3 regions of the Cellulosimicrobium composti genome follow, and region 3 is predicted to be linked to each of the others. Evidence: riboswitches for the same ligand, from Rfam matches in the RefSeq annotation. Region 3 holds a riboswitch; each other region holds the start of a gene.
The links. Region 3 has a riboswitch for S-adenosylmethionine ahead of GYH36_RS03115 (LLM class flavin-dependent oxidoreductase). Riboswitches for the same ligand answer to the same signal wherever they lie in the genome.

Region 1 (9,517 bases), on a different contig from region 3:
GCGCGCGTCGCGCTCGCCGATCTCGGGGTGCCGGGCGAGCAGGTCGTCACCCGCGGGCGCCGCCGTCCGGGGGAACACGCCGTCGTCCAGGCCGAGGAGGCACACGACCCGGTGGGGCACGGAGCGCATCGGCTCGAGCGAGCACACGGTGAGCGCACCCGTGCGGAAACCGGCGCGCGTCGGGCGCCCGGACAGGCGGTCGTCGAGGAGCGCGCGCACGTCCGCGAGCCGCAGCGCGACCCCGCCGTGCGCTGCGCCCGCCGCGCGGACGTCGCCCAGCACGCGCCTGGCCGAGCCCACCTGCCACGCCTCCGTCGGCGGCGCCTCGGCGAGGAGCGTGACCGCGCGGTCGAGCGTGTCGAGCCAGTGCGCGAGCGGGTGCACGCCGTCGAGACCGCGCAGGATCTCCGTGAGCCGCGCGACGAGCTCCGCGAGGCGGCCCGCGAGGTCCACGTCCGTCGACCCGACGTCGTCGAGCGGCAGCGCCGGGCCCACGAACCGCGCGTCCTCGTCGGCCATCGCCGCGCCGAGCAGGATGCGGTCCAGCGCCGCGTCCCACGTGCCCTGGCGCACGTGGCCGTCGATGCCGAAGCGGGTCCGGCGCTCGCCGTCCTCACCCCAGTGCACCCCCGCCTCGACGGCCCACCCGCGCAGGCGGTCGACGTCGTCGTCGGAGAAGCGGAACCGGCGTCGCACCGGGCTGCTCGCCGCGAGGTCGAGCACCTCGGACGCGGTGACGCGGCCGTCGGCGAGGCGCAGGAGCATCGCGAGCAGCGCGAGCACCGGGTTCGTCGTGCCCGCGCCGCGGTCGGCGAGGCTGACGCGCAGGCGCTGGCCGGGGTGGGCGTCGTCGCCGAGCTCGGGCACGGCGCCGAACGTCGCGGTGACGAGCGGGGCGAACGTCTCGACGTCGGGGCACAGCACGATGACGTCGCGCGCCTCGAGCGTCGGGTCGGCGGAGAACAGCCCGACGAGCGTCTCGCGCAGCACCTCGACCTGCCGCGCCCGGCCGTGGCACGCGAGAACCTGCACGGACCGGTCGCCCGGGTCGAGCACGTGCGCGGCGTCCGGGTCGTCGGACCGCAGCGCGCGCTGAAGGGCGCCGAGCAGCGTCGCCGGCGCGGCCGCAGCCTCGTGGTGGTGCTCGCGCGCCCCGCTGCCCGCGAGCCGGAGCTGCAGCTCGACCGCGTCGCGCCCCGTGGACGCGAGGAAAGGGTGGCGCGCGAGCGTCGGCAGGTCGGCGCGCCGCGCCCGGTCCTCGTCCGCCGTCGTCCGCCCTGCGTGGTCCGCGACGCTCGCCCAGAGCGCGGGCGACGGGTGCACGAGCCACACGTGGACGTCACGGTGCTCGGCGAGCGCGCGCAGGACCCGCAGCTCGTCCTCGGGCAGGCGCGTGGGTCCGAACACGGACAGGCGCGACGGGAGGTCGACGGCGTCCGGGTCGGCGCGCAGCGCCGCGACCGCCTCCGCGACGCGACGCGCCGGGTCGGTGGCGGGCACACGGTCCACCAGGCGGCGCCACAGCTCGGGCTGCCACGCGAGGTCGTCCGGGGCGTCCGACGCCCGACCGGTCGGGGACGCCGACGACCACGCGAGCACGACCTCGGGGCGCTGGCGCGCGTAGTCGACGAGGAGGTCCGCGAGCCGGCGCGCGAGCGTGAGGCGCCGGGCCCGGCGCACCTCGTCGCCCGGGTCGCCGACGTAGCGCGCGAGCGGCGCCGCCCACGGCTCTGCGAGGTGCGCGTCGAGCACCTCGAGCACCGACCAGGCGAGCCGCTCGGGGCGCCACGGGTCGTCGTCGGGGTCGAGGTCGGTGAGGTCGGCGACCACCTGCTCGACGAGCCGGCGCGGCCCGCGGAAGTCCACGTTGGCGCAGACGCCCGACGACTCGCCCGCGCCCAGGTGGTGCGAGAGCCGCTGCGCGAGCCAGCGCTCGACCCCGCGCGTCGGGACCGCGACCACGTCCGGGGTGAACGGGTCCTCCGGGGCCTCGGCGAGCACGGCGGCGAGCGGCGCCACGAGCGCCTCGGCACGCTCGGAGCGGTGCACGTGCAGCACGAAGGACCCCTGTCGGTGGTGGTGGACCGGTCGTCGCGCCCCGCCGGTGGCCGGGCGCTACGAGGAGGCTACGAGGTGCGTCCCACAGCGTCGAACCGTCGTCCACAGCGGTGCCCAGTCCCGCCGCGCGAGCAGGCGCCCCGCCGACCGAGCAGGCGCCCCGCCGAGCATGCGGTCGTGGCCCGCCCCGGCGCCCGGACGGGCCACAACCGCATGCTCGGCGCGAGGGGGTCAGTCCGCGACGGGCCAGGGCTGCCAGCGGCCGCCGGGGAGGGACGCCAGCCGGCGGTGCGCCGCCGCCGCGACGGCCCGCGCGAGCCTCCGCTGCCCTTCGCCCGACTCCCGGCGCCCGTCGGGTCCTTCGAGGGCGTAGCGCACCCAGGACTCGCCGAGCAGGTACCGCGGTCCGCTGACCCCCTCGGAGAAGAGACCCCCTGCGACGCCCAGCACGAGGTCCTCGAGCCCTTCGGCGGCACCCTCCGCCGTCTCGTCGCACGCGTCGCAGCCGCACGACGGGAACCTGTCCTCGTGCAGCACCCCGGCGCGCACCACGACGCTCGGGTAGCCGGTGACGACGAGGGTCAGCGGCGCGGCGTCGTCGGACATCGGCGTGAGGCGCACTGCCCGCACGGCGCCCGGACCGACGTCGTGCGCCCCCGCGAGCACCGGGTGCGCGGGTGTGTCCGCGGTGTGCGGCGCCAGGTCGGCGTCGCGCAGGTCGACGTCCTCGACCGTGACGACGTAGGTCGCCGCGAGGTGCCGCACGAGCGCGTCGGCGACGTCGACGACCGGAGCGAACCGCTCCGGGTGGGAGTCCACGGAGTACGTGTCCTCGGGCGGGCCGTCGAGGTGGTCCCAACGTCCGCCGTACTCGAACGGCGCCCCGTCGGCGTCGTGGAACACCTGGCGGGGGACCGGCGGGCGGACGTAGGCGGTCACGCCGTCAGGCTAGGGCGACCGCCGCCGTCGAGCATGCGCTTTCTGCCAGCCGACCATGCGCCTGTGGCCCGTCCCGACGCCGGGACGGGCCACAAGCACATGCTCGGCGGGAGGGTCAGGCGTCGAGCGCCCGCTCGACGTCCTCGATGACGTCGAGCGGGTCCTCCAGCCCGACGGACAGGCGCACGGTCGTCTCCGCGATCCCGACGGCGGCCCGACCCTCGGGGCCGAGCTTGCGGTGCGTCGTCGTGGCCGGGTGGGTGACGAGGGACTTCGCGTCGCCGAGGTTGTTCGAGATGTCGACGACCTGCAGCGCGTCCAGGAACGTGAACGCGCGCTTCTTCGCCGTCTCGGGGTCGGTGCCCTCGGGCACGGCGAGGTCGAACGTCACGACGGTCCCGCCGCCGCTCTGCTGCGACTGCGCGAGCTCGCGCTGCGGGTGCGACCCGAGGAACGGGTACCGCACGCGCCCGATTCCGGGGAGCTGCTCCAGCGCCTCCGCGACCTGCTGTGCGGCGGCGTTCTGCGCCGCGACACGCACGGGCATCGTCTCCAGTCCCTTGAGCAGCACCCACGCGTTGAACGCCGAGAGCGACGGGCCGGTGTTGCGGACGAACGTCTGCACGGGCCCGTGGACGAACTCCTCCGTCCCGAGGATCGCCCCGCCGAGCACGCGGCCCTGGCCGTCGATGTGCTTGGTCGCCGAGTACACGACGACGTCCGCCCCGAGCTCCAGCGGCTTCTGCAGCAGCGGCGTCGCGAACACGTTGTCGAGCACCACGACTGCGCCGGCGGCGTGCGCGAGCTCGCTCACGCGCCGCGCGTCGACGATGTCCTGCATGGGGTTGGACGGCGTCTCGAAGAACACGACGTCCGCGGGCGTGGAGAGCGCCTCCTCCCACTGCGACAGCACGTGCCCGTCGACGTAGTCCGTGCGCACGCCCCACTTCGCGAAGATCTCGTCGAAGATGACGAGGCTCGACCCGAACAGCGCGCGCGCCGCGACGATGCGCGACCCGGAGCCCACGAGCGCGGCGAGCGCCGTGAACACCGCGGACATGCCGGACGCCGTCGCGTAGCAGGCCCCCGCGCCCTCCAGGAGGCGCAGGCGCTCCTCGAACGTGTGCACGGTCGGGTTGCCGTAGCGCGAGTACACGAACCGGTCGAGCTCGCCCTTGAACGCGGCCTCGGCGTCGGCCGCGCGGTCGTACGTGTAGCCCTGCGTGAGGAACAGCGCCTCGGACGTCTCCTGGAAGTCGGTGCGCGCGTGGCCGCCGCGCACGGCGAGCGTTGCGGGACGGGCGGTCGCGGGCAGGGGCTTGCGGCCGGAGCCGCCGGGCACGCTCCCGGGCAGGGACGCGCTCACCGCGCCGCCTCGTCGTACGTCGTCGTCGGCAGGCCGCGGACCTTCCAGCCCTCGACGTCGCGCAGGCCCGAGAAGCCCTGCGCGCCCTCGAAGCCCTCGAGCACGTTGTACGACGGCCCGAGCCCCGCGGCGGTCGCGGCACGCGCGGCGCCGATCGAGCGCTGGCCCGAGCGGCACAGGAACACGACGGGGCGCTCCTCGCCCGGCGTCAGGCCGGCCTCGACGAGCTGGTCCACGAACCGGGGGTTGGGGCCGGCCGGGGTCACCCACTCGTCGAACACGACCTCGCGGCCGAGGTCGGTGGCGTCGGGAACGCCGATCGTGCGCCACTCGCCCTCGGTGCGGACGTCCACGAGGACGGCCCGCTCGTCGCTCGCGAGCAGGTCCCACGCCTGCTGCGGGGTGAGGTCGCCGGCGTAGCCGACGGCGGGTCGGGCGTCGGGCGGTGCCGGCCTGGGTGCCGACGTCTGCTGGGACTGGTCGCTCATGAGTCCTCCTCCATCGATCGTGGCAGTAGCACCCTGCGCCCGGCCGCCTCGCGACGGACCGGGGGGTTGCTGCGGCGTCGACGTGCCACGTCACTCGGCCGCTCCGGATGGTTGCTCGGGATCGTACGCCACGTGTCCGACGCGCGGAACGCCCGTCTCGGGGAGCGGCCCGCAGGCCGGGGTGCCCGACGTCGGACGGTCGCGCTAACGTGGCCGCGGCCGGGCGGGGGTCCCGGCGGGCTGGGGGATCGGTGCGGATCGCGCGAGGACGTGCGGTGGCCGCGGCCGCGGTCGCCGGAGTGGTCGTGGCGGGTGTCGTCCTGCTGTGGACGGCGCCCGAGGGCGAGGAGGTGCCGCGGGCGGTGGCCGAGGTGGCCGTCGTGGGGGACGGCGCCGGTCTGTCCACCCAGCGGCCGCGGGTGGTCCAGGTCGAACCCGAGGAGGACCTCGTCTCGCCCTTCCCCACCCGCGCTGCCCTCGACGCGGAGACAGGTGAGCCGATCGATCTCGCTGACCTCGTCGTCGGAGGATACGAGGGCTGGTGGAGCTCGGACGGGAACGGCGAGGCGTGCGACGCCTACGCCGACGCACACCCGGAGGTCGTGCTCGCGAGCACCCGCACGGGTGCGGTGATCGAGGCGCACGCTCGCGGTGTGCGCCTCCAGCGCCCGCCCACGGCGCCGCCGGGCGACCCGGCGCGGTGGCCGGCCGACTCGGTCGTGGTGCTCGACGCGCGCACCGGCGACGTGCTCGAGTCGTTCGCGGTCGACGAGAGCGGCTGGCCTGTGGACCCGCCACCCGCCGACTGCGTCCCGCAATCCGAGACGCCGTGACCACCGGTTGACACGCGGCGTCCCGCGCGCACATCCTGGGACGCAGGTCATGAGTGCCAGCGTGAAACCCCGGTTTGCTGGCCGGCAACCCTCCTCTCGCGGCGGGGTGCCCCGGGTGACGACCAGGCCGCACGCCGACCGGCGCGTGGCAAGCGCGGGGATCACCGTCCCCGGACCGCCCTCGGAGGACTGTGCCATGACTGCTCTCGCCGACGTCTCGTGTCCGACGGACGCCCCGGCCCCTGACCTCGCGGCGCTCGCCGACGCGCCCGCCCTCCTGCCCGTCGTCGGCGGGGACACGCTCGTCCCGCTCGTCGACGGCCGCAGAGTCCCGTACGCCAACCTCGACGTCGCCGCGTCGGCGCCGGCCCTGCGGTCGGTCGCGGACCGCGTGACCGAGGTGCTGCCGCTCTACGCGAGCGTGCACCGTGGCGCGGGCTACCTGTCCCAGGTCTCGACGGCGCTCTACGAGGCGTCGCGCCGCACGATCGGTGCGTTCGTCGGCGCGCGCGAGGACGACGTCACCGTCGTCACGCGCAACACGACCGACTCGCTCAACCTGCTCGCGGGTTGCGTCCCGGCGAACGCGGACGGCACGCCCGGGCGCGTGCTCGTCCTCGACGTCGAGCACCACGCGAACCTCCTGCCGTGGCAGCGCACGGGTGGCGCGACCGTCCTCGCGGGCGGCGCGTCCGTCGCGGAGACGCTGTCGGGGCTGCGCACGGAGCTCGCGCGCTTCCCGTACGCGCTCGTCGCGGTGACGGGCGCGTCGAACGTCACGGGCGAGTCGCTGCCCGTCGCGGACGTCGTGCGGATCGCGCACGACGCCGGAGCGCGCGTCGTGCTCGACGGCGCCCAGCTCGTGCCGCACCGCGGGTTCTCCCTCGCGGACTCGGGCGTGGACTACGTCGCGTTCTCCGGACACAAGACGTACGCGCCGTTCGGCGCGGGCGCGCTCGTTGGGCGCCGCGACTGGCTCGACGGGGGCACGCCATACCTCGCGGGCGGCGGCGCCGTGCGCCAGGTCGCCGTGACCGGGACGCAGTGGCAGACGGCGCCCGCGCGCCACGAAGCCGGGTCGCCGAACGTCGTGGGCGCCGCGGCGCTCGCGGCCGCGTGCGACGCGCTCGGCGCGCTCGACCCGGCCGACCTGCACGCGCACGAGGCGACGCTCCGCGCGGCGCTCGTCGACGGCTTGGAGGCGGTGCCGGGCGTGCACGTCGTGCGGGTCTGGGACGACGCCGTCGACCCGGTGGGCGTCGTGACGTTCTCCGTCGAGGGGCACGACCCCGGCCTCGTCGCCGCCTACCTCTCGGCCGAGCACGGCATCGGCGTGCGCGACGGCCGGTTCTGCGCCCACCCGCTGCTCGCGCGCCTCGGGTACGACGCCGGCGCGATCCGCGCGTCGGTCGGCGTCGGGACGACCGGGGCGGACGTCGTGCGCCTCGTCGAGGCGGTGCGCGCGTACGTCGAGCAGGGCCCGGCGGCGCGGTACGAGGTGGTCGACGGCTGCTGGGCCGTCGCGGACGACCCCCGTCCCGTGCCCGCGGGCTCCGGTCTGGAGGGCCTTTTCGCGACCGCCGCGGCGGGCTTCCTCGCCGACGCCGCGGGCTGCGGACCGGCCGTCTGACCGGCGTCCTCGGACCGCGGCGCAGCGCGTTCACCGGGCCGTCGCCGAGCGTTGTCCACCGCGTCGCTCGACCCTCTTGGCGCGGTGTTCCGCGTGTGCACTGATATGCGCTGTGCTGCACGACGTCGTCCTCTCGGGGCACGGGTTCCGGCTGGAACCGCTGGCCCCGGAGCACGCTGAGACGCTGGCCGGCCTCGTCGACGAGGCGATGTGGTCAGGCATGAGCGTCCCCATGCCGTTCGGGGTCGCGGGGATGGCCGAGCTCGTGGCCGCGACGCGTGCCGCGCCCGACCTCACGGGCTTCGTCGTGCGCGCGGTCGACGCCGACGGCCGACCCGGCGCGGTGCTCGGCAGCACCGCGTTCCGCGACCTGTCGCTCGTGGACCGGCGGGTCGAGATCGGGCGCACGTTCTACGCCCGCACGGCGTGGGGGAGCCTCGTCAACCCGGTGACGAAGTGGCTGCTCATGCGGCACGCGTTCGAGACGTGGGACGTGCACCGCGTGGGGTTCCGCGTCGACGCGCGCAACGAGCGCTCGCTCGGCGCGATGCGCCGCCTCGGCGCCTACGAGGAGGGCGTCATGCGCGGCCACCGCGCCGCGCCGGACGGCACGCGCGCCGACTCCGTGATGTTCTCGGTCCTCGCGCCCGAGTGGCCCGGCGTGGAGGTGGGCCTGCTCGAGCGGATCACCGCCCCGCGCGTCGTCCCCGTCCTGGCGCCGGCCCTCGGCGGGCTCGCGCAGCCGCTCGCCGCGTCGTAGCGCGACCGGGCCGCAGACGCCGCGAGGGCCCCGCCGGAGCGGGACCCTCGCGAAGCGCTCGACGGTCGGGACTACCGGTCGAAGGCGTCCTTGACGTCGTCACCGGCCTGCTTGAGGTCGGCCTTCGTCTGGTCGGTCTTTCCCTCGGCCTCGAGGCGCTCGTTGTCCGTGGCCTTGCCCGCGCCCTCCTTGAGCTTGCCGCCCGCCTCCTCGGCGGCGTGCTTGGCCTTGTCTCCGAGTCCCATGGGTGCTCCTCTCGTCGGTACCGCCCGACCGTAGGCAGGGGTCCGCCCGCTCGCACGCCGTCGGCAGCAACGCGTGTGGTGGGATGTGCGGGTGCAGCACGACACCACCCTCGAAGGCTTCGGCGTCCGCCTCGAACCGCTCGCCGAACGGCACGCCGCGGCGCTCGGCGCGATCGTCGACGACGGCCTCTGGGCCGGCATGGCGAGCGCCGTGCCCCGCGGCACGGAGGCGATGACCGCGTACGTCCGCGACGCCGTCGCCGCGCCCGGTCGGCTCGCGTTCGCCGTCGTCGGGGTGGACGGGGCCGGGGCGACCGGAGCGCTGCCCGACGACGTCCCGGCGGTCCGCGGGTCGACGTCCCTCTACGAGTGGGTGCCGTCGCAGGGCCGCGTCGAGCTCGGCTCGACGTTCTACGCGCGCGAGTGGTGGGGCGGCACGACGAACCCGGCGTGCAAGTACCTCCTGCTGCGGCACGCGTTCGAGGACCTGGGCGTGGCGCGCGTCGCGCTCCGGGCGGACGCGCGGAACTCCCGGTCCGTCGCCGCGATCCGGCGCCTGGGCGCAGTGCCCGAGGGTGTGCTCCGCAGCCACCGCGTCGCCCCCGACGGGTCGCGTCAGGACACCGCCTACTTCTCCGTCCTCGTCGACGAGTGGCCCGCCGTCCGCGACGGACTGCTCGCCCGCCTCGCCCGCCCCGCCTGAAGGGGCCGCGCGCCGAGAACGAGCCTGCACGGCCGCGAGCACGGGGTTGGTGTCGTTGTCCCGACGAAGACGACACCAACCCCGTGTTCGGCCCGGGGCGGGGCGGGCGGTCAGGGGCGCGGCGTCACGCGGCCCGTGAGGTGGAGCCGACCCCTGCCGTCCCACGCCTGGTAGACGAGCCCGGCGCCCGGTTCGCCCGCGCCGTCGGGCACGGCGGTCGCGACCTGCGCGACGGCGTCACGCGCCGCGGCGGGGACCTCGGCCGCGGGGCGCAGCGCGACGTCGACCGTGCTCGGCAGGAGCACGGGCTTGGCGAACGTCACCGTCCAGTCGTACGTGTCGCCGCGCCGCGGGCCCGTCTCGGCGAGCGCCCGGGCGGCCGTGTACATGCCGTGCGCGATCGCGCGCGGGAACCCGAACGCCTTGGCGCCGAGGGCGGACGTGTGGATGGGGTTCCGGTCGCCGGAGACCGCCGCGTACGCGCGGCCCGTCCCC
Region 2 (9,517 bases), on a different contig from region 3:
CGTCGGCATGGACCCCGCGGCCGTGCACGAGCTGCTCACGTCGCGCGGCACCGCGCACGTGGGCCTGCGGAACGTGGACACGCGCGTGCGCCAGCTCTACGGCGACGACCACGCGCTCGACATCGAGACCGCGCCCGGCTCGGGCACGCTCGTGCGCCTGCGCGTGCCCCGGTCCCAGCCGCTGCACGAGACGGAGGTGAGCGTGCCGTGACGGTCCCCGACCGGTCCCGCCCCGCGGAGGGCGGTCCCGCCGCCGCGCTCGACGTGCTCGTCGCGGACGACGAGCGTCCCGTGCTCGACGAGCTCGTCGCCCTGCTGCGGCGCGACCCGCGCGTGCGGAGCGTGCACGGCGTCTCGTCCGGGTCGGAAGCCCTGCGCGAGCTCTCGACGCGCGCCGTCGACGCGGCGTTCCTCGACATCCACATGCCGGGCCTGACGGGCCTCGACCTCGCCCGCGCGCTCTCACGCTTCGCGGACCGGCCCGCCGTCGTGTTCGTCACCGCGGACGAAGCGCGCGCCCTGGAGGCGTTCGACGTCGAGGCCGTCGACTACGTGCTCAAGCCGGTGCGCCGCGAGCGCCTCACGCGCGCGGTCGACCGCGTCGTCGAGCGCGTGGCCGACCGCACCGCCTCCGGGCGCTCGCCCGACGGCGCAGGGTCGGCGCCCGCGAGCGCCGCACCCTCGGCGCGGGGCGGGCGGTCGGCGCCGCCGGAGGACGAGACGGTCGTCGTGACGGTGGGCACGACGACGCGGGTCGTGCGGCGCAGCGCCGTGCGGTGGGTGCAGGCGCAGGGCGACTACTCGCGGCTCGTCACGGACACCGAGCAGTTCCTCGTGCGCGAGGCGTTGTCCGACCTCGAGGAGCGGTGGGCGCCCGCGGGGTTCCTGCGCGTGCACCGGTCCTACCTCGTGGACCGCAGCGCCGTGACGGCCGCGCGGTTCGGCGGCACGCAGCCCGCGCTCGTGGTCGCGGGGCACGAGGTGCCGGTGAGCCGCCGCATGGTCCCCGCCGTGCGCGAGGCGCTGCTCGGGCCGCACCGGGGACCGTCGTGACCGGGCCCGGCCCCTCCCCCGACGACGGACCTCCCCGGCCCCCGGACCGCGCGTCGGACCACCCCGGGGACGGCCGCCTGCCCGCCCCCGCGCCGACGCCGCGCCCGGCGCCGCGCGTGCGCGTCCGCTCGACGGACCCCCCGCCGGGCGGCACGGACCCCGCCCGGGCCGTGGCGCCGTCGGGCACGCCCCCCGACCGCACGGACGACGCCGACGACGGCGCGAGCCACTACACGCGCGGGCTCGTGCGGGCGCAGCTGCGGCTCGGGCTCGCGTGCGTGGTGTCGTTCCTCGCGGTCGTCGCGCTGCTCACCCTCACCATGTCCGCGGTCCCCGCGCTCGACCAGGTCGTCGTGCTGGGCGTCCCGCTCCCCTGGCTCGTGCACGCCTACGGGTTCTACCCCGTGATCGTCGCGTTCGGCGTCGTGTTCGCCGTCGCCGCGGCGCGCAACGAGCGCCGGTACGCCGCGCTCGCCGACGGCGCCGCCGGCCCCGACGACGGCGGTGCGCCGTGAGCACCGCCCTGCCCCTCGTGGGCGTCGCGCTGCTCCTGCTCGCGACCGGCCTCATCGGGTTCTACGGCCTGCGGGTCTCGCGCACCACGAGCGACTTCTTCGTCGCGTCGCGGACCGTGCGCCCCGTGTGGAACGCGGCCGCGATCAGCGGCGAGTACCTGTCCGCCGGCACGTTCCTCGGGCTGTCCGGCCTCGTGCTGCTCTCGGGCGCCGAGGCGTTCTGGTTCCCCGTCGGGTACGCGGCCGGGTACCTGCTCGTGCTGCTGTTCGTCGCCGGGCCCCTGCGCCGCAGCGGCGCCTACACGATCCCCGACTTCGTCCACGCCCGGCTCGACTCCGTCGTCGCGCGCCGCGTCACGAGCGTCCTCGTGCTCGTCATCGGGTGGCTCTACGTGGTCCCGCAGCTCCACGGCGCCGCGCTCGTCATCACCGCCGTCGCACCCGTGCCGCCATGGGTCGGGTCGGTCGGGATCGCGGTCGTCGTGAGCGCCGTCGTCGCGGCGGGCGGCATGCGCTCCATCACGTTCGTCCAGGCGTTCCAGTTCTGGGTCAAGCTCACCGCGCTCACGCTGCCGCTCGTGCTCGTGCTCATGGCGCTCGGCGGCGCGTTCGAGCCCGGCGGCGCCGCCGTCACGTTCGACCCGGCCACCGTGTTCCCCCACGACGCCGGGCCGGGCGGCCTCGACGCGTACGCGACCGCGTCGCTCCTCCTCGCGCTGCTGCTCGGCACCACCGGGCTGCCGCACGTCCTCGTGCGCTTCTACACCTCGCCCGACGGCGGGTCCGCGCGCCGCACGACCGTCGTCGTGCTCGTCATGATCAGCGTCTTCTACATGGTGTCGAGCACGCTCGGCCTCGTGGCCCGGGTCGTCGCGCCCGACCTCGCGCGGCCCGGCGTCGCGGACACCGTGGTGCTCGAGCTGCCCACGCGCCTCGTCCCCGGTCTCGGCGGCGAGATGCTCGCCGCGCTCGTCGTCGCCGGGGCGTTCGCCGCGTTCCTCGGCACGTCGTCCGGTCTGGTCGTGGCACTCGCGGGCGTCGTGAGCCAGGACCTGTTCGGCGGCACCGTGCGCTCGTTCCGCTGGTCGGCGGTCGCGTGCACGCTCATCCCGCTCGCGTTCGCGCTCGTCACCATCCCCCAGGGCCTCGTGACGAGCGTCGGGACGGTGTTCGTCTTCGCGGCGTCCGCGCTGTCGCCCGTGATCCTGCTCGGCGTGTGGTGGCGCGGCCTCACCGCGCGCGGCGCCGTCGCGGGCATGGTCGTGGGGTCCGTCCTGTGCGCGACGGCGCTGCTCGCGTCGTCCGCGCTCGTCGCCTCGGGGTACGGCGCGGGCCCGGCCGGGGAGACGGCCGGCGGCCTCCCCGGGGTCGTGCGCGCCTTGCTCGCCCAGCCTGCGGCGTGGACGATCCCGCTCGCGACGGCGACCGTCGTCGTCGTGTCCCTGCGCGACCGCCACGGCCCGCCGCTGCGCACCGACCGCTTCCTGCGGCGCCTGCACGTGCCGGAGCGCCGCCGGTCGTGACCTCCGGCAGACCGGCAGGGTGAGGACGCGAGCACCCGGAACGCCCGGGGCAGCAGGGTCTGGGATCTGTCGTGTGGCGTGCCTGAAATTTGTAGCGTGGAGAGCCTGAAATTCGTAGCGTAGAAGTCCTGAGATCTGTAGCGTAGGAGGCCGAGGAGCCTCCGAGTCGGTTTCCTACCGGGGCGGGAGCACGCGAGCACCAGGGAGCCGATCAGTGATGGACTACCGCAGGCGCGTCATCGACGACGTGCTCGACGAGCTTGTCGCAGAGCTGCCGGCGATCGAGCTCCACGGGCCGAAGGGCGTGGGAAAGACAGCCACCGCGCAACAACGCGCCCGTACCGTGATGCGCCTGGACGATCCTCGCGAACGTGAGCTGTTCGCCAGCGACCCGGCACGAATCCGCGCCGCAGACCACCCGCTGCTCGTGGACGAGTGGCAGCGGGTCCCGGAGTCGTGGGACGTGGTCCGACGAGCGGTCGACGACGGCATCGGGACCTACCTGCTGACCGGCAGCTCCGTCCCCCTCGAAGCACCCGTCCACTCGGGCGCAGGCCGGTTCGTCACGTTTCGCATGCGTCCCATGAGCCTCCTGGAGCGAGGGTTCGCAGAACCCACCGTCAGCCTCGGCGACCTGCTGAACGGGTCTCGGCCCGAGATCACCGGGTCGTCGAGACACGGCACACGTGACTACGTCGACGAGATCGTGCGTTCTGGGTTCCCGGACATCCACGGCCTCGCACCGCGCGCCCGGCGGCACCGGCTCGAGGGATACGTCGACCTGATCGTCACGAGGGCGTTCCCCGAGCAAGGACTCGTCGTGCGTCGCCCCGGCGTCCTGCGCGCGTGGCTCACCGCCTATGCAGCCGCGACGTCGACGACTGCTACCTACCAACGAATCCTTGACGCCGCCACACCCGGCCTCTCCGAGAAGCCCGCTCGGAGCACCGTGACCGCGTACCGCGACGTGCTCGAACAGCTCTGGATGCTCGATCCCGTCGAAGCGTGGCTCCCGGGCCGGAACCACCTCGCCCGGCTCGCACGCGCACCCAAGCACCAACTCGCGGACCCCGGTCTCGCCGCCCACCTGCTCGGTGCAGACCAGTCCGCGCTTCTCGGGGGCGGCGAAGGCCCTGTCCCCAACCTCCGCGACGGGACCTTGCTCGGATCGCTGTTCGAACACCTCGTCACTCTGGACGTCCAGGTCTATGCCGAACGGTCCGAGGCGCGGGTACGTCACCTCCGGACGGCCGACGGCGCGCACGAGATCGACATCATCGTCGAGCGTCCGGACGGCCGGGTCCTGGCGATCGAGGTCAAGCTGGCGACCACGGTCACGGACCATGACGTCCGGCACCTCACATGGCTGCGCGACAGGATCGGCGACGACCTGCTCGACACGGTCGTCGTCACCCCCGGCCCGCACGCCTACCGCCGCAGGGACGGGGTCGCCGTGGTGCCGGCCGCGTTGCTCGGCCCCTGAACGCCGCGCGCCGCCAGGATCGGCGCTCTCAGATCCAGCGCGCGCCGATCTCGTCGTGGAGCTGCTGCGTCTTCTGCACGCGCAGGACGCCGTCCTCGACCGCGACCTCCAGGCCGACCTCCCGCGCGATCGCGACGATCGCGTCGCGCTGCTCCGGGTGGTCGTCGGCGTCGCCGCCGTCCCAGAGCTCGAGCCACCGGTCGGTCGGGTCGTCGCTGCCGGAGTCGGCCCACACCCGGCAGATCCGGTCGAGCTCGTCCTGGGTCATCGGGCGGGTCGGGGTCGCGTACACGGCGGGCTCCTGTGCTCGCTCGGCGTCGGTGAGAGGTCGTGGCTCACCCTAGACCTGGGCCGGCGCGTCCGGCGCGTCGGTTCCCGCCGACCCGGCTGCCCGCCGCGCGGCGGACCCCGCCCGCTCGAGCGCGTCGTCGACGAACGCGGCGAGGAGCGCGGCGACCTCGCTGCCGTGCGTCTCGAGCAGGAAGTGGCCGGCGTCATAGACGTGCACCGCGAGAGTCTCCATGACCTCGTGGTAGGCGAGGACCTCGCGGAGGTCGAAGAACGTGTCGAACCGCCCCCAGAGGACCAGGCATGGGGGCTGGTGGCGCCGGTGGTACGCGGCGATCGCGGGGAAGCGTGCCACGTGCGAGCGGTAGTCCGTGAAGAGCCGGAACTGCAGCTCGGTCATGCCCGGGCGCGACAGCCGCTCCCAGTCGAGGTGCCACGACTCGGGCGGGTGAAGCTCCTGGACGCTCGGAGGCGATCCGGCGAGGTACTGGTCCCGGGTCCCTTCGAAGGTCAGCCAGTCCGGGAGCGCCGCCCGGTTCTCCGGGGTCGGGTCGGCCCAGAAGCGCCGGGCCGTGTCCCACGCGTCGTTGAGGCCTGCGTCGTGGGCGTTGCCGTTCTGCACGACCAGCCCCAGGACACGACCCGGGTCGCGCATCGCCAGCGAGTAGCCGACGGGGGTGCCGAAGTCGGTGACGTAGAGGACGTAGCGCTCGATCCCCAGGCTCGCGACGAGCGCCTCGGTCACGTCCGTCAGACGCTCGAACGAGTACTCCTCGGGCGGGAGCGCGTCGGAGAAGCCGAATCCCGGCAGGTCGGGGGCGACGACGTACGCGTGGTCGGCGAGCACCGGCATCACGTCCCGGAACGAGTGGGACGAGGCGGGGAAGCCGTGCAGGAGCAGCACCGCGGTGGACGATCGCACCCCGGCCTCGCGGAAGTGGACCCGCACCCCGTCGACCTCCCGGGAGAGGTGCCGCGGCTTGGACGAGTGCTTCATCGGGCTCCTCCTGAGCGCTCCGACCGACAGGTCGTGGCCGTCCGTACCGCCCATCATAGGAACGGCGCCCCAGCGGGCGTCTCAGCACGCGAGCACCCTCGACCGCATGGCGGAAGCGCCGTAGGATCGTGCCAACCATCCAGAGCGGTCGAGAGTCCTGGCTCGACGACACCGCAGCAACCCGCCGACGGAAGCCTCCCGAGGACAAAGGTGCTAACGCCAGGGTCGATGGAGTGACGCATGGTCTCAGAGGCATCCTTCGTGCACCGTCCGGGCCGCCCGTGCCCGGCGACGGTCGCGCACGCACGCACCCCCGGGGCGACGTCGTGAGCGTCGCGGACGCCGTCGGGCAGGCGCACGGCGGGGCGGCACGGCCGACCGTGTCGTTCGAGCTCATGCCGCCGCGCCGCCCGGACGCGGCGCCCAAGTTCTGGGAGACGGCGCGCCGACTCGTCGCGACGCACCCCGACTTCGTGTCCGTCACGTACGGCGCGGGCGGGACGGACCGCGCGACCGCGCGCCAGGTCGTCGGGCGCCTCCTCCAGGGCACGCCCGTGCTGCCGATCGCGCACCTCACGTGCGTCGGCGCGTCGCGCGAGGACGTCGAGGAGGTCATCTCCGACTTCCTCGACGAGGGCGTGCGCAGCTTCCTCGCGCTGCGCGGCGACCCCCCGCGCGACCAGCCGGACTGGCAGCCCGCGCCCGACGGCGTCCGGTCGTCGACCGAGCTCGTCGCGCTCCTGCGCGAGGTCGAGGCGTCGCGCTGCGCGTCCGACCCGGCCGTCGCGCTGCGCGGTGCGGCCCGCCCGCTGACGATCGCCGTCGCGACGTTCCCCGACGGCAACCCGGCCGCCCGCACGACGCGCACGCAGGAGGTGCGCCGCCTGTGGCAGAAGCAGCAGGCGGGCGCGAGCTTCGCGATCACGCAGCTCTTCTACGACGCGTCGTCGTACACCCACTTCGTCGCCGAGGCCCGCGCGGCCGGCGTGACGATCCCCATCCTCGCCGGGCTGCTGCCCACGACGGAGCCCGTGCGGCTCCGCCGCGTCGAGGAGCTCACGGGCGTGCGCGCGCCCCAGCACCTGCTGGACGCGCTCGACGCCCTGCCCGACCCGGAGGCGCAGCACGCCTACGGGATCGCGTACTCGGTCGACCTCGCGCAGCGCGTCCTCGATGCCGGTGCGCCCGGTCTGCACGTGTACACCTTCAACAAGCACCGCGCCGCTCTTGACCTGCTCGAGGGTGTCCACCTCGGCGGCGGGTCGCGCGGGACCGGCGGCAGCACCAGCGCTGCCGCGGCCCCGCTCGTCCCGGACCTGGCCAGCGGGCCGTGGGTCACCGGCACCTCCCTGCCCACGACGGGCGCCGCCACGCACGGCACGCCCGTCTGACCGGTCCGCGAGGACCAGCAAGAGGTTTCGATCATGGCCACTTCCCTACCCTTCCCTACCCAGATCCAGGCCGGCTTCCCCGCCGGCACCGTGCTCGGCTACCCCCGCATCGGGCGTCGCCGCGAGCTCAAGAGGGCCGTCGAGGCGTTCTGGGCCGGCACGACGTCGGACGACGCGCTCGAGGCCACGGCCCGCGAGCTGCGGCTCGCGACCGTGCGCCGGCTCGTCGACCTCGGCCTCGGCGCCGACGACGCGTCCGTCCCCGGCTCGTTCTCCTACTACGACCAGGTGCTCGACGTCGCCGCCCTCCTCGGGGCGGTCCCGTCGCGGTTCGCGCACCTCGCCGACGCCGACGGCCGCCTCGACCTCGCGGGCTACTTCACCGTGGCACGCGGCCAGGGGGACGACGCCCCGCTCGAGATGACCAAGTGGTTCGACACGAACTACCACTACCTCGTGCCCGAGATCGGCCCGGACACCCCGATCCGGTTCGTCGACGACCGCGTCGTGCGCGAGTTCGTCGAGGCGAAGGAGGCGGGCGTCGTGACGCGGCCCGTCGTCGTCGGGCCCGTGACGTTCCTCGCGCTGTCCAAGGCCGCCGACGACGCACCCGCCGGGTATTCGCCGCTCGACCGCCTCGACGACGTCGTCGCCGCCTACGCCGACCTGCTGCGCGCGCTCGCCGCCGCGGGGGCGCCGTGGGTCCAGCTCGACGAGCCGATCCTCGTCACCGACTCGGCCGACGTGCCGTTCGCCGACCTCGCCGCCGCGGTGGAGTCCGCGTACCGCGCGCTCGCGACCGACCTCCGCCCCGTGCCGGACCCGGGGTCCTCACCGGACCCGTCCTCGAGCCCCGCCGCGACCCCGGGTTCGGCGCAGGACGCGCGGCCCGCGATCCTCGTCGCGACGCCGTTCGGCGGGCTGAAGACGTCGCCGGACGCCGACGGCGCGACCTTCGACTTCCTGGCGACCCTCGCGGGCACGGACGTCGAGGCGGTCGCGATCGACGCCGTCCGTGCGGACCTTCCGGACTCGCCGTACGACGACCTCGTGTCGAAGACGCTCGTCGTCGGCGTGATCGACGGGCACAACGTGTGGCGTGCCGACCTCGCCGCGAGGCTCGAGGTGCTCGATGCCGCGCGCGGCCTCGGGGCGGGCGCCGTCGCCGTCGGCACGTCGACCTCGCTGCTGCACGTGCCGCACGACGTCGAGGACGAGACCTTTGCCGAGCCCGGCACGGCGTCGGGCACGACGCTCGACCCGCGCCTGCGCGACTGGCTCGCGTTCGCGGACCAGAAGGTCGGCGAGGTCGCGACGCTCGCCCGCGCGCTGACCGAGGGTCGTGAGGCCGTCGCGGACCAGATCGAGGCGTCCCGCGCGGCCGTGGCGTCGCGCGCGGAGGCGAGCGGCGTCGTCGTGCCCGCGGTGCGCGAGCGTGCGGACGCACTGACGGACGCGGACTTCGCGCGCGGCGACCACGCCGAGCGCGCGGCCGCGCAGGCCGAGCGCCTGAACCTGCCGCCGCTGCCGACGACGACGATCGGCTCGTTCCCGCAGACGCCCGAGATCCGCCGCGCCCGCGCGCTGTGGACGAAGGGCGAGCTCTCCGACGCGGACTACACGACCGCGATGCGCGAGGAGATCGCGCGCGTCGTCGCGCTCCAGGAGGACCTGGGACTCGACGTGCTCGTGCACGGCGAGCCCGAGCGCAACGACATGGTGCAGTACTTCGCGGAGCACCTCGACGGGTTCGCGGTCACGGCGAACGGCTGGGTGCAGTCGTACGGGTCGCGCTGCGTGCGGCCGCCGATCCTGTGGGGCGACGTCACGCGGCCCGCGCCGATCACGGTCGAGTGGTCCGCGTACACGGCGTCCCTCACCGAGAAGCCGGTCAAGGGCATGCTGACCGGCCCGGTGACGATCCTCGCGTGGTCGTTCGTGCGCGACGACCAGCCGCTCGGCGACACCGCGAACCAGGTGGGTCTGGCGCTGCGCGACGAGATCGCGGACCTGGAGGCTGCCGGCATCGGGGTCGTCCAGGTCGACGAGCCCGCGCTGCGCGAGCTCTTGCCGCTGCGCCGCGCGGACCAGCCCGCGTACCTCGACTGGTCGGTGCGCGCGTTCCGGCTCGCGACGTCGGGCGTGGCCGCGGCGACGCAGGTCCACACGCACCTGTGCTACTCGGAGTTCGGCGAGGTCATCGGCGCGATCGACGGCCTCGACGCGGACGTGACGTCGGTTGAGGCGGCGCGCTCGCGCATGGAGAT
Region 3 (9,517 bases):
CGTGCGCGAACGTCGGGACGCCGTCGAACGCGAGCCGCGCGGGCGCGAGCGGATCGCGCAGGCGCACCGCGTACCGGCCCGTGCGTCGCACGACCTCGACGGCGACCTCGCGCGTCTCGCCCGACGCGCCGTCGTGGACGCCGGCCGGGGCGTCCGTCGGAGCGGGCGCGACCGGGTCACGACCGTCCGGCAGGAACGTGCCCGCCACGGACGAGCCGCCCTCCGTGACGACGACGGTCGTCACGTCGTCCCCGGTCGCCGTGCGCACGGCGCGGCCCTCGCTCGCGCGGTGGTGCGCGCCGTCGGCGTCGGCCCACCAGAGACCGGGCACCCCGGGCAGGGCGGCGGGCTCCGCCGGGAGCCAGTGGTACGCGACGAGGCTCAGCCAGCCGTGCGGCGGGCGCAGCGCCTCCTCTCGCTCGGCGTGCCACGCGGCCCAGGCCGCGGCGTCGGGGTTTGCGGTGACGGCGCCCGTGGCGGTCAGCGTGCTCGTGCTCATGGGTCCTCCGGGGTCGGTGCGGTGGGTGGGCGGGGCGATGCGTCAGCCGACGAGCTCGGCCGCGGGCTCGTCCTCGGCGGCGGACGCGGCGCCGGGCCGGGCGAGGCCGAGGTGCTCGCGCAGGGTCGTGCCCTCGTACTCGGCGCGGAACGAGCCGCGCTCCTGCAGGAGGGGGATCACGCGGTCGAACACGTCGTCGAGCCCGCCCGGGGTGAGGTGCGGCACGAGGATGAAGCCGTCCGACGCGTCCTCCTGGACGTGCCGGTCGATGTCGTCCGCGACCTGTTCGGGCGTGCCGACGAAGCCGCCGCGCGAGGTCACCTGGATGACGAGCTCGCGGATCGACCAGCCGTTCGCCTCGGCCTGCTCGCGCCAGGCCGCGGCGACCGCCGCCGGATCCTTCGCGTGCCGCACCCGGCCGCGCGTGATCGACAGGTTCTCGGTGTCGGGGTCGACGTCGGGCAGCGGGCCCTCGGGGTCGTACCCCTCGAGGTCGCGGCCCCACACCTGCTCGAGGAACGCGATCGCCGTCGGGCCCGAGACCTGCTGGAGCCGGATCTCCCGGGCGCGCTCGGCGGCCTCGTCCGGGGTGTCGCCCAGCACGACGACCGTCGCGGGGAGGATCTTCAGCGAGTCCCGCGAGCGCCCGTGCGCGGCGAGCCGGCCCTTGACGTCCTCGTAGAACGCGCGCCCGGCGTCGAACGTCGAGTGCGCGGAGAACACGACGTCGGCGGTCGCGGCGGCGAAGTCGCGACCGTCGGCGGAGTCGCCGGCCTGGAACAGGACCGGGTGGCCCTGGGGACCGCGCGGCGTCTCGAAGAGGCCGACGACGTCCGCGTACGTCCCGTGGTGCGTGACGGGCCGCACGGCGCCGGGACGCAGGAAGTCGCCGGTGATCCGGTCGGCGAGGACCGCGTCGTCGTCCCACGAGTCCCACAGGGCGCGCGCGACCTCGACGACCTCGGCGGCGCGCGCGTACCGCTCCGCGTACGGCAGGTAGCCGCCGCGGCGGAAGTTCGCGCCCGTGAAGGCGTCGGGGCTCGTCACGAGGTTCCACGCGGCGCGGCCCTCGGAGAGCAGGTCGAGCGTCGCGAACTGCTTCGCGAGCTCCCACGGCTCGTTGAACGTCGTGTTGATCGTGCCCGCGAGCCCGAGGCGGTCGGTCACCGCCGCGAGCGCCGCGAGGACGGGCAGCGTGTCGGGGCGTCCCACGACGTCGAGGTCGTGGATGCGGCCCTTGTGCTCGCGCAGGCGCAGGCCCTCGGCGAGGAAGAAGAAGTCGAGCTTCGCGGCCTCGGCGCGGCGCGCGAGGTGCTCGAACGAGGAGAAGTCGATCTGGCTGCCCGAGCGCGGGTCGCTCCAGACGGTCGTGTTGTTGACGCCCGGGAAGTGGGCGCCGAGGTGGATCTGCTTGCGGGGTCGGGTGCTCATGGGGGTCCGTCCGGGCTCAGGCGATCGCCGCGTAGCGGTTCGCGGGGTGCGGGAGGCCGAGGGTGTCGCGCAGGGTCGTGCCGGGGTACGCGGTGCGGAAGAGGCCGGCGCCCTGCAGGAGGGGCACGACGCCGTCGACGACGGCGTCGAGGTCGGTGCTCAGCGACGACGGCCGCAGGAGGAAGCCGTCCGCCGCGCCCGCGCTCGTCCACTCCTCGACCGTGACGGCGAGGTCGCGCGCGGTGCCGACGTGCGTGAGCGAGTCGGTGTCCCACGAGACGCCCTCGAGGTCCTCGAGGAGGTCGAGGCGCGCCTGCGCGCTCGCCCGCGTGTCGCCGACGACGACGTACGCGTCGACGAGCACGCGCAGCGCGTCGGGGTCGCGCCCGGCGTCGGCGGCGGCGTCGCGCACCCGGGCGCGCAGCGCGACCGCCTCGTCGCGCGTCGCCGCGCGGACGCGCACGACGTCGGCACGGCGGGCCGCGAGGTCGAACGACGCGGGCGAGTCGGCCCGCACGACGACGGGCGGCTGGCCCTGCGGCGGCCGCGGGGTGATCGACGGGCCCTTGACCGCGAACCGGATGCCCTCGTGGTCGACGTAGTGCAGCTTCTCGCGGTCCACGAACCGGCCGGTCGCGACGTCGCGGATCTCGGCGTCGTCCTCCCACGAGTCCCACAGCCGCGTGACGACCTCGACCGCCTCGTCGGCCTCGGCGACGGCGTCGGGCTCGTCCTGCGCGGCCTTGCGGCCGAACGCGGCGGCCTCGGCGGGCGTCGTCGACCACCCGACCTGCCACCCTGCGCGGCCGGAGCTCACGTGGTCGATCGTCGCGATCGCCTTGGACACGTGGAACGGCTCGGTGTGCGTCGTCGTCACGGTGGGGACGAGGCCGACGCCCGCGCTGCGCGGCGCGAGGCGCGAGGCGACGAGCGCGGCGTCGAGCCGGCCTCGCACGGTCCCGGTGCGGCCGGGCCGGAGCGTGAACGCGTCGTCGAGGGTGACGAGGTCGAGCAGGCCGCGCTGGGCGGTGGCGACGAGCTCGACGAGGCGCTGGGCGTCGAAGAGGCGCTGCGCCTGCGAGCCCACGGTCCGCCACGCGGCGGGGTGCGCGCCGGCGTCGGTGAGGTCGACGCCGAGGTGGACGGTGCGGGCGGGGGCGGTGTCGGGCATCGCGGGATCCGTTCTCGGTCGGGCGCCGGGCGCGCTCGGGGCGCGGCCGGGTGCCGGAGGGTGGGCAGGGGTGTCCCGCCGCGCGGCGGCAGGGACGGGACCGGGGAGGCCGGAGGGACCCGGTCGGGGGCGTGCGCGCGGGGGCGCGGCGTCAGGGGGTGGGCGTCAGCGACGACAGGTGGCGCGCGCGGGACCCGCGGTCACGGGCGGACAGGGGCACGTCGGCGCGTGCGGGGTGCTCACCGCGGTGCTCGACTCTCGCCGGTCCATCGTCCGTCTCCTTCGTGCCCGTCTCCGGGCTCCGCGTCGTTGCCCCGCGCCGCGCTCCGCGACGCGAGACCTGGTCCTCACCCGGGGCACCCCGCCGCGCGGGAGGGTTGCCGTCCGACGAGCCGGGGCTTGGCGTCGGAGCTCATGACCGTGTCTGGTGGCCGAGGTGCTCGACCTCGGTTGCGCGGGAACTTACGAGCGCCCTGCGGGGGTGTCAACGCACCGTCGAGACCTTCCCACATACTGGACTTAATCGGTCGACTTTGAGCTTCCGGGCCGTAACGTTGCACCAAGTGCATCGATGCACCTAGTGTCATCGGGTGCCCCTGGCCCCCGACCCCGCCACGACCGACGCGTCGTCCGAAGCGACCACCGCGTCGTCAGGCGCGCCCGCCGGCGTCGACCGCCGCGCCGCGCTGCGCGCCCGGCACCACCGCGCCATCGTCGACGCCGCGGCCGCGCTCATGGCGGAGAAGGGCGGCTCCCGCTTCACCGTCGACGAGCTCGCGGCGCGCGCCGACGTCGCCCGGCGCACCGTGTTCAACCACTTCGCGTCGCTCGACGACGTGGTCGTCGAGGTGTGCGAGGACGTGCTGGGCGCCGTCGTCGACGCGCTCGGCGCGAGCGCCGCGGCCCCCGGCACCGACCGCGCGACGCCGCTCGACGACCTCACCGCCGCGCTGCGCGGCACCGACCTCGTCGGCCCCATGGCCTCCCTGACGCGCGCCCTCGGCGGCGGCGCGAACGAGCCGACGCCGCGCGTCACGACGATGGTCGTGCGCGCGTTCACCCACCTCGCCGAGCGCCTGGTGGCCGAGACCACGCGCCGCCACCCGCACGTCGACCCGCTCGAGATCGAGCTGCTCGTCGGCGCGCTCATGGCGGGCCTCATGGTCATCCAGCGTCGGTGGTGGGCCGCGACCGGCGCCGCCGACGACGATGCCTCGCGCCGCGTGTGGGCCGCACTGCTCGACGGGCTCGTCGAACGCACGCGCGCCGGCTGGGCGACCCGCGCCTGACGCCCACCCCCGCACCTGTCACCACCCCGGACCGGACTCCCACCGAAGGACTCTCATGGCCGAACTGCTCTACCGCCTCGGGCGCGCGTGCGCGCGCCGCGCGCGGACCGTCCTCGCCGCGTGGCTCGCGGTGCTCGTGCTCGCCGGGGCGGCGTTCGTCGCGTTCGGCGGGACGCTCGCGAGCAGCTTCTCGATCCCCGGGACGCCCACCGCGGACGTCACCGAGCGGCTGCAGACCGCGCTGCCCGAGGCGTCGGGCGGCACGGGCACGATCGTCCTCACGACCGAGGACGGCGCGCCGTTCACGCCCGAGCAGGAGGCGCAGGTCGCCGACCGGTTCGCCGCGGCCGAGGACGTCGACGGCGTGGAGTCCGTCGTCGACCCGTTCGCCACGCAGACCGAGCTCGCCGACCAGCGGCGGCAGGTCGAGGACGGCCGCACCCAGATCGCCGCGGGACGCGAGCAGATCGAGGACGGCCGAGCACAGCTCGCCGCCGGGCAGGAGCAGCTCGACGCGGCGCGCGCCCAGCTCGACGCGGGGCAGGAGCAGCTCGACGCCGCGCGCGCACAAGCCGAGGACGCGGGCGCGCTCGCGCAGGTCGGGCCGCAGCTCGACGCCCAGCAGGCCGAGCTCGACGCCGGGCGCGCCGAGCTCGACACGCAGGTCGCCGCGCTGGAGAAGCAGGTGGCCGCGCTCGAGGACCAGAGCGCGACCCTCGAGGAGCAGTCGGCGCAGCTCGAGCTCTCCGCGCCGCTGCTCGACATGGCGGCCGACATCCGCCTCGTCTCCGAGGACGGCAGCGCCGCGGTCGCGAGCGTGGTCTTCAGCGAGCCGAACCTCAGCATCGAGCAGGAGACCAAGGACGCCCTCGTCGCGGTCTTCGACGAGCCGGTCGACGGCGTGCGGGCCGACTTCTCCTCCGACATCGCGCAGGGCGTGCCCCAGGTGTTCGGCGTGGGCGAGGCCGTGGGCCTCGTCGTCGCAGCCGTCGTGCTCGTCGTCATGCTCGGCACGCTCGTCGGCGCCGGGCTGCCGATCCTCACGGCCCTCGTCGGGGTCGGCATCGGCGCGCTCGCCGCGATGTCGCTGTCCGGCGTCGTCGAGATGTCGTCCGTGACCCCCGTGCTCGGGCTCATGCTCGGACTCGCCGTGGGGATCGACTACTCGCTGTTCATCGTCAACCGGCACCGGCGCCAGCTCAAGCAGGGCGACGACCTCGCGGAGTCGATCGCGCTCGCGAACGGCACGTCGGGCAACGCGGTCGTGTTCGCCGGCGCGACCGTGCTCATCGCGCTGCTCGCGCTCAACGTCACGGGCATCCCGTTCCTCGGGCTCATGGGGACCGTCGGCGCGCTGTGCGTCGCGATCGCGGTGCTCATCGCCGTGACCCTCACGCCCGCGCTGCTCGGCATGATCGGCCCGCGCATCCTCAGCCGCCGCGAGCGCGCCGCGCTCGCCGCGCTCGCCGGGCCCGCCGCGACGACGGGGGCGTCGGCCGGGACCGCGTCGTCGGAGCCGGGCGCAGCGGGCGGCCTGCCCGCCGCGGAGCCCGTGCGCCCCATGTCGACCGTCCGCGCGGTGGGGACGGCCCTGCTCGCCGTCGTCGCGCTCGGCGTGATCGCCCTGCCCGCGCTCGACCTGCGGACCAACCTGCCCGACGGCTCGTCCGAGGCGCACGACTCCACGCAGTACCGCGCGTACTCGACCGTCGCCGAGGAGTTCGGCGAGGGCACGAACGGGCCGCTGCTCGTCGTCGCCGACCTGCCGGGCGAGCCGACCGAGGCCGAGGCGCTCGAGTACCAGGTGGGCGTGGCCGAGGAGCTGTTCGCGCAGGACGACGTCGTGGCCGTCGCGCCGATCGGGACGTCCGAGGACCGCACGGTCGCGGCGTTCCAGGTGATCCCGGCCGAGGGCCCGACGAGCGAGTCGACCGAGGAGCTCGTGCACGCGCTGCGCGCCCTCGAGCCGCTCGACGGCGAGGTCACGCTCGGCGTCGCGGGCTCGGCCAGCGGCAACATCGACATCTCGGAGAAGCTCGCGCAGGCCCTGCCGATCTACCTCGCGGTCGTCGTCGGGCTGTCGCTCGTCATCCTCGTGCTCGTGTTCCGGTCGATCTTCGTGCCGGTCGTCGCGACGCTCGGGTTCATCCTGTCGTACTTCGCCGCGCTCGGCGGGGTCGTCGCGATCTACCAGTGGGGCTGGCTCGCGGGGGTGTTCGGCGTCGAGACGCCGGGCCCGATCCTCAACTTCCTGCCCACGATCCTCGTCGGCATCCTGTTCGGCCTCGCGATGGACTACCAGCTCTTCCTCGGCTCGGGGATGCGCGAGGCGTACGCGCACGGCGCCCCCGCGCGCGTCGCGATCGTGCAGGGCGTCCGCGCGGGCCGGGCCGTGGTGACGGCCGCGGCGATCATCATGATCTCCGTCTTCGGCGGGTTCGTCTTCTCGCACAGCGCGATGATCCGGCCCATCGGGTTCGCGCTCGCGTTCGGTGTGCTGGTCGACGCGTTCGTCGTGCGGATGCTGCTCGTCCCGGCGCTCATGCACCTCGTGGGCGACAAGGCGTGGTGGCTCCCCCGCTGGCTCGACCGCATCCTGCCCGACGTCGACGTCGAGGGCGCGGCCCTCGAGCGCCGCCACCCGCACCACCACGACGGCCCGGGGGCCGACGCCCCGGACGCCGCGGCCACGGACCCGGACGCGACCGAGCCGGAGCCCGCGCGCCGCTGACCCACCCCGCCGGACCCGCCCGCTCCCCGCACCGCGCCGCGGACGGGGAGGGGCCGGGGTCCGGCGGCCGTCAGGCGTCGTGCGGGGCGAGCGCGCGGCGCAGCGCCGCGAGGCGCGTGCCGACGATGCGGCGGCTCAGCTCCGCGTCGGGGACCATCGCCTCGCTCCCGTGGAACGCGCCCGGGTACACGTGGAGCTCGGTCGGCACGCCGGCGGCCAGCAGCGCGGAGGCGAACGCGACGTCCTCGTCGCGGAAGAGGTCGAGCTCGCCGACGTCGACGAACGTCGGGGGCATGCCGGCGAGGTCCGTCGCCCGCGCGGGCGCCGCGTAGGCGTCCGCCGGACGCCCGGCCAGGTACCACTCCCACGCCTCGACGTTGAACGCGCGGTCCCAGACGAACCCGCCGAGATCGGCGAGCTCGCGCGACGACGGCGTCTCGTGCCGGTCGTCGACCATCGGGTAGACGGCCATGAGGAGGCGGATCGCGGGCCCGCCCAGGTCGCGCGCCCGCAGCGCCGTCGCGATCGCCAGCCCGCCGCCGGCGCTGCCGCCGAAGACCGCGAGCCGCGCCGCGTCGAACCCGAGCTCGCGCGCCGAGCCCGCGACCCACCGCAGCGCCGCGTAGCAGTCGTCGGCGGCCGCGGGGTACGGGGACTCGGGCGCGAGGCGGTAGTTGACCGAGACGACGACGGCGCCCACCGCCTCGGACAGCCGGCGGCACAGGTCGTGCTCGGACTCGAGGTCGCCGAGCCACATCCCGCCGCCGTGGACGTGGAGGATCACCGGCAGGTCGCCCGCCGCACGCGCCGGCCGGTAGACGCGGACGCGCAGCGCCGGGGCGTCGTCCGGCCCGGGAACCACGCGGTCCTCGTGCTCGACGTCGTACGCGCCGGGCGGCGGCGCGACGGACCCGCCGATCAGCGCGAGCGCGGCACGGCGCTCGTCGACGTCACCCGTGCCTCCGCGCGCCGGCACGACGCCGGTGAGCGCGGCGACGACGTCGCGGTAGGCAGGATCGACACGGTCGGCGAAGGTCATGGGCGCTCCGGAGGAGACGGAGGGGCGGGGTACGACGGAGGGCGCCGTCCCCGGCGCCCTCCGTGCAGGTGTGGTTCGGCCGCGAGCCGGCCCGGGTGTCAGCCGAAGATGGCCGGCAGCGTGCCGCGGAAGGCCGCGTCCGCCTCGCTGAGCGGGACGGTGAACAGGCCCGCGACCTCGAGCGCCTCGCCCGACTCGGCGACGGCGCCGGGCTCGGTGCCCGTCTCGCCGATCTTCAGGACGGGGACGCCGCGCGCGACGCACGCGTCGACGAGCTTGGACTCCTCGCCGCGGGGCACCGCGACGAGCGCGCGGGCCGTCGACTCGGAGAACAGCGCCTCGAACGGCGTGACGCCGTCGCGCTCGGTCAGCGCGTCGAGCGACACGGTGGCCCCGACCCCGAAGCGCAGCGACGCCTCGAGGAGCGCCTGCGCGAGCCCGCCCTCCGAGAGGTCGTGCGCGGCGGACACGAGGTCGTCGCGGCTCGCGTTGACGAGCACGCCGGCGAGCGCCTTCTCCGCCGCGAGGTCGACCTGGGGCGGGAGACCGCCGAGGTGACCGTGCTCGACGTCGGCCCACGCCGAGCCGTCGAGCTCGGCGCGCGTGGTGCCGAGCAGGTAGATGCTCTCGCCCGTCTCGCGCCAGCCGGACGGGGTCGCGTGCGCGACGTCGTCGAGCACGCCGAGCACGCCCACGACCGGGGTCGGGTGGATCGACGAGTCGATCTGCCCCGGCTCGCCCGTGCCGTTGTAGAGCGACACGTTCCCGCCCGTCACGGGCACGCCGAGCTCGCGGCACGCGTCCGCGAGGCCCTCGATCGCCTCGACGAGCTGCCACATCGAGTCCGGGTCCTCGGGCGAGCCGAAGTTGAGGCAGTCGGTCACGGCGAGCGGGCGGGCGCCCGTCGTCGCGACGTTGCGGTAGGCCTCGGCGAGCGCGAGGCGCGCGCCCGTGCGCGGGTCGAGCTTGCCGTAGCGGCCGTTCGCGTCCGTCGCGAGCGCGACGCCGAGGCCCGTGGACTCGTCGACGCGGACCACGCCCGAGTCGTCGGGCTGCGCGAGCGCCGTGTTGCCCTGGACGAACCGGTCGTACTGGTTGGTCACCCACTCCTTGGACGCGAGGTTCGGCGACGCGAGGAGGCGCAGGGCCGTCGCGCGCAGCTCGTCGCCCGTCTCGGGGCGGGCGAGCGCGTCGGCCTCGACCGTGCGGGCGTTGAGCCCGTCCTGCCACGCGGGTCGCGCGTACGGGCGGTGGTACACCGGGCCCTCGTGCGCGACGGTCCGCGGGTCGACGTCGACGATGCGCTCGCCGTGGTGGTCGATCGTCAGGCGCCCGGAGTCGTTGACCTCGCCGATGA

Region 1: linked by a shared signal. The riboswitch ahead of GYH36_RS08405 (aminotransferase class V-fold PLP-dependent enzyme) and the one ahead of GYH36_RS03115 (LLM class flavin-dependent oxidoreductase) in region 3 are both predicted to bind S-adenosylmethionine.
Region 2: linked by a shared signal. The riboswitch ahead of GYH36_RS17525 (methylenetetrahydrofolate reductase) and the one ahead of GYH36_RS03115 (LLM class flavin-dependent oxidoreductase) in region 3 are both predicted to bind S-adenosylmethionine.

What each region holds. Positions count from the first base shown of each region.
Region 1 covers NZ_JAAFAN010000022.1:24,079-33,595, reverse strand. Annotated here, with positions in the region: gene recC (exodeoxyribonuclease V subunit gamma) at 1-2,058, opposite strand, end outside; gene GYH36_RS08425 (DUF6226 family protein) at 2,290-2,997, opposite strand; gene GYH36_RS08420 (O-succinylhomoserine sulfhydrylase) at 3,113-4,363, opposite strand; gene GYH36_RS08415 (rhodanese-like domain-containing protein) at 4,360-4,851, opposite strand; gene GYH36_RS08410 (hypothetical protein) at 5,127-5,684, shown strand; SAM riboswitch class IV at 5,730-5,845, shown strand; gene GYH36_RS08405 (aminotransferase class V-fold PLP-dependent enzyme) at 5,881-7,314, shown strand; gene GYH36_RS08400 (GNAT family N-acetyltransferase) at 7,427-8,074, shown strand; gene GYH36_RS08395 (CsbD family protein) at 8,146-8,319, opposite strand; gene GYH36_RS08390 (GNAT family N-acetyltransferase) at 8,411-9,022, shown strand; gene GYH36_RS08385 (MaoC/PaaZ C-terminal domain-containing protein) at 9,133-9,517, opposite strand, start outside.
Region 2 covers NZ_JAAFAN010000086.1:380-9,896, reverse strand. Annotated here, with positions in the region: gene GYH36_RS17560 (sensor histidine kinase) at 1-211, shown strand, start outside; gene GYH36_RS17555 (LytR/AlgR family response regulator transcription factor) at 208-1,053, shown strand; gene GYH36_RS17550 (heavy metal transporter) at 1,050-1,568, shown strand; gene GYH36_RS17545 (sodium/solute symporter) at 1,565-3,091, shown strand; gene GYH36_RS17540 (ATP-binding protein) at 3,309-4,574, shown strand; gene GYH36_RS17535 (hypothetical protein) at 4,603-4,866, opposite strand; gene GYH36_RS17530 (alpha/beta fold hydrolase) at 4,915-5,859, opposite strand; SAM riboswitch class I at 5,992-6,094, shown strand; gene GYH36_RS17525 (methylenetetrahydrofolate reductase) at 6,186-7,250, shown strand; gene metE (5-methyltetrahydropteroyltriglutamate--homocysteine S-methyltransferase) at 7,284-9,517, shown strand, end outside.
Region 3 covers NZ_JAAFAN010000006.1:88,944-98,460, forward strand. Annotated here, with positions in the region: gene GYH36_RS03105 (DUF1684 domain-containing protein) at 1-499, opposite strand, end outside; gene GYH36_RS03110 (NtaA/DmoA family FMN-dependent monooxygenase) at 542-1,930, opposite strand; gene GYH36_RS03115 (LLM class flavin-dependent oxidoreductase) at 1,947-3,101, opposite strand; SAM riboswitch class IV at 3,402-3,521, opposite strand; gene GYH36_RS03120 (TetR/AcrR family transcriptional regulator) at 3,692-4,390, shown strand; gene GYH36_RS03125 (MMPL family transporter) at 4,446-7,121, shown strand; gene GYH36_RS03130 (alpha/beta hydrolase) at 7,192-8,160, opposite strand; gene purL (phosphoribosylformylglycinamidine synthase subunit PurL) at 8,259-9,517, opposite strand, start outside.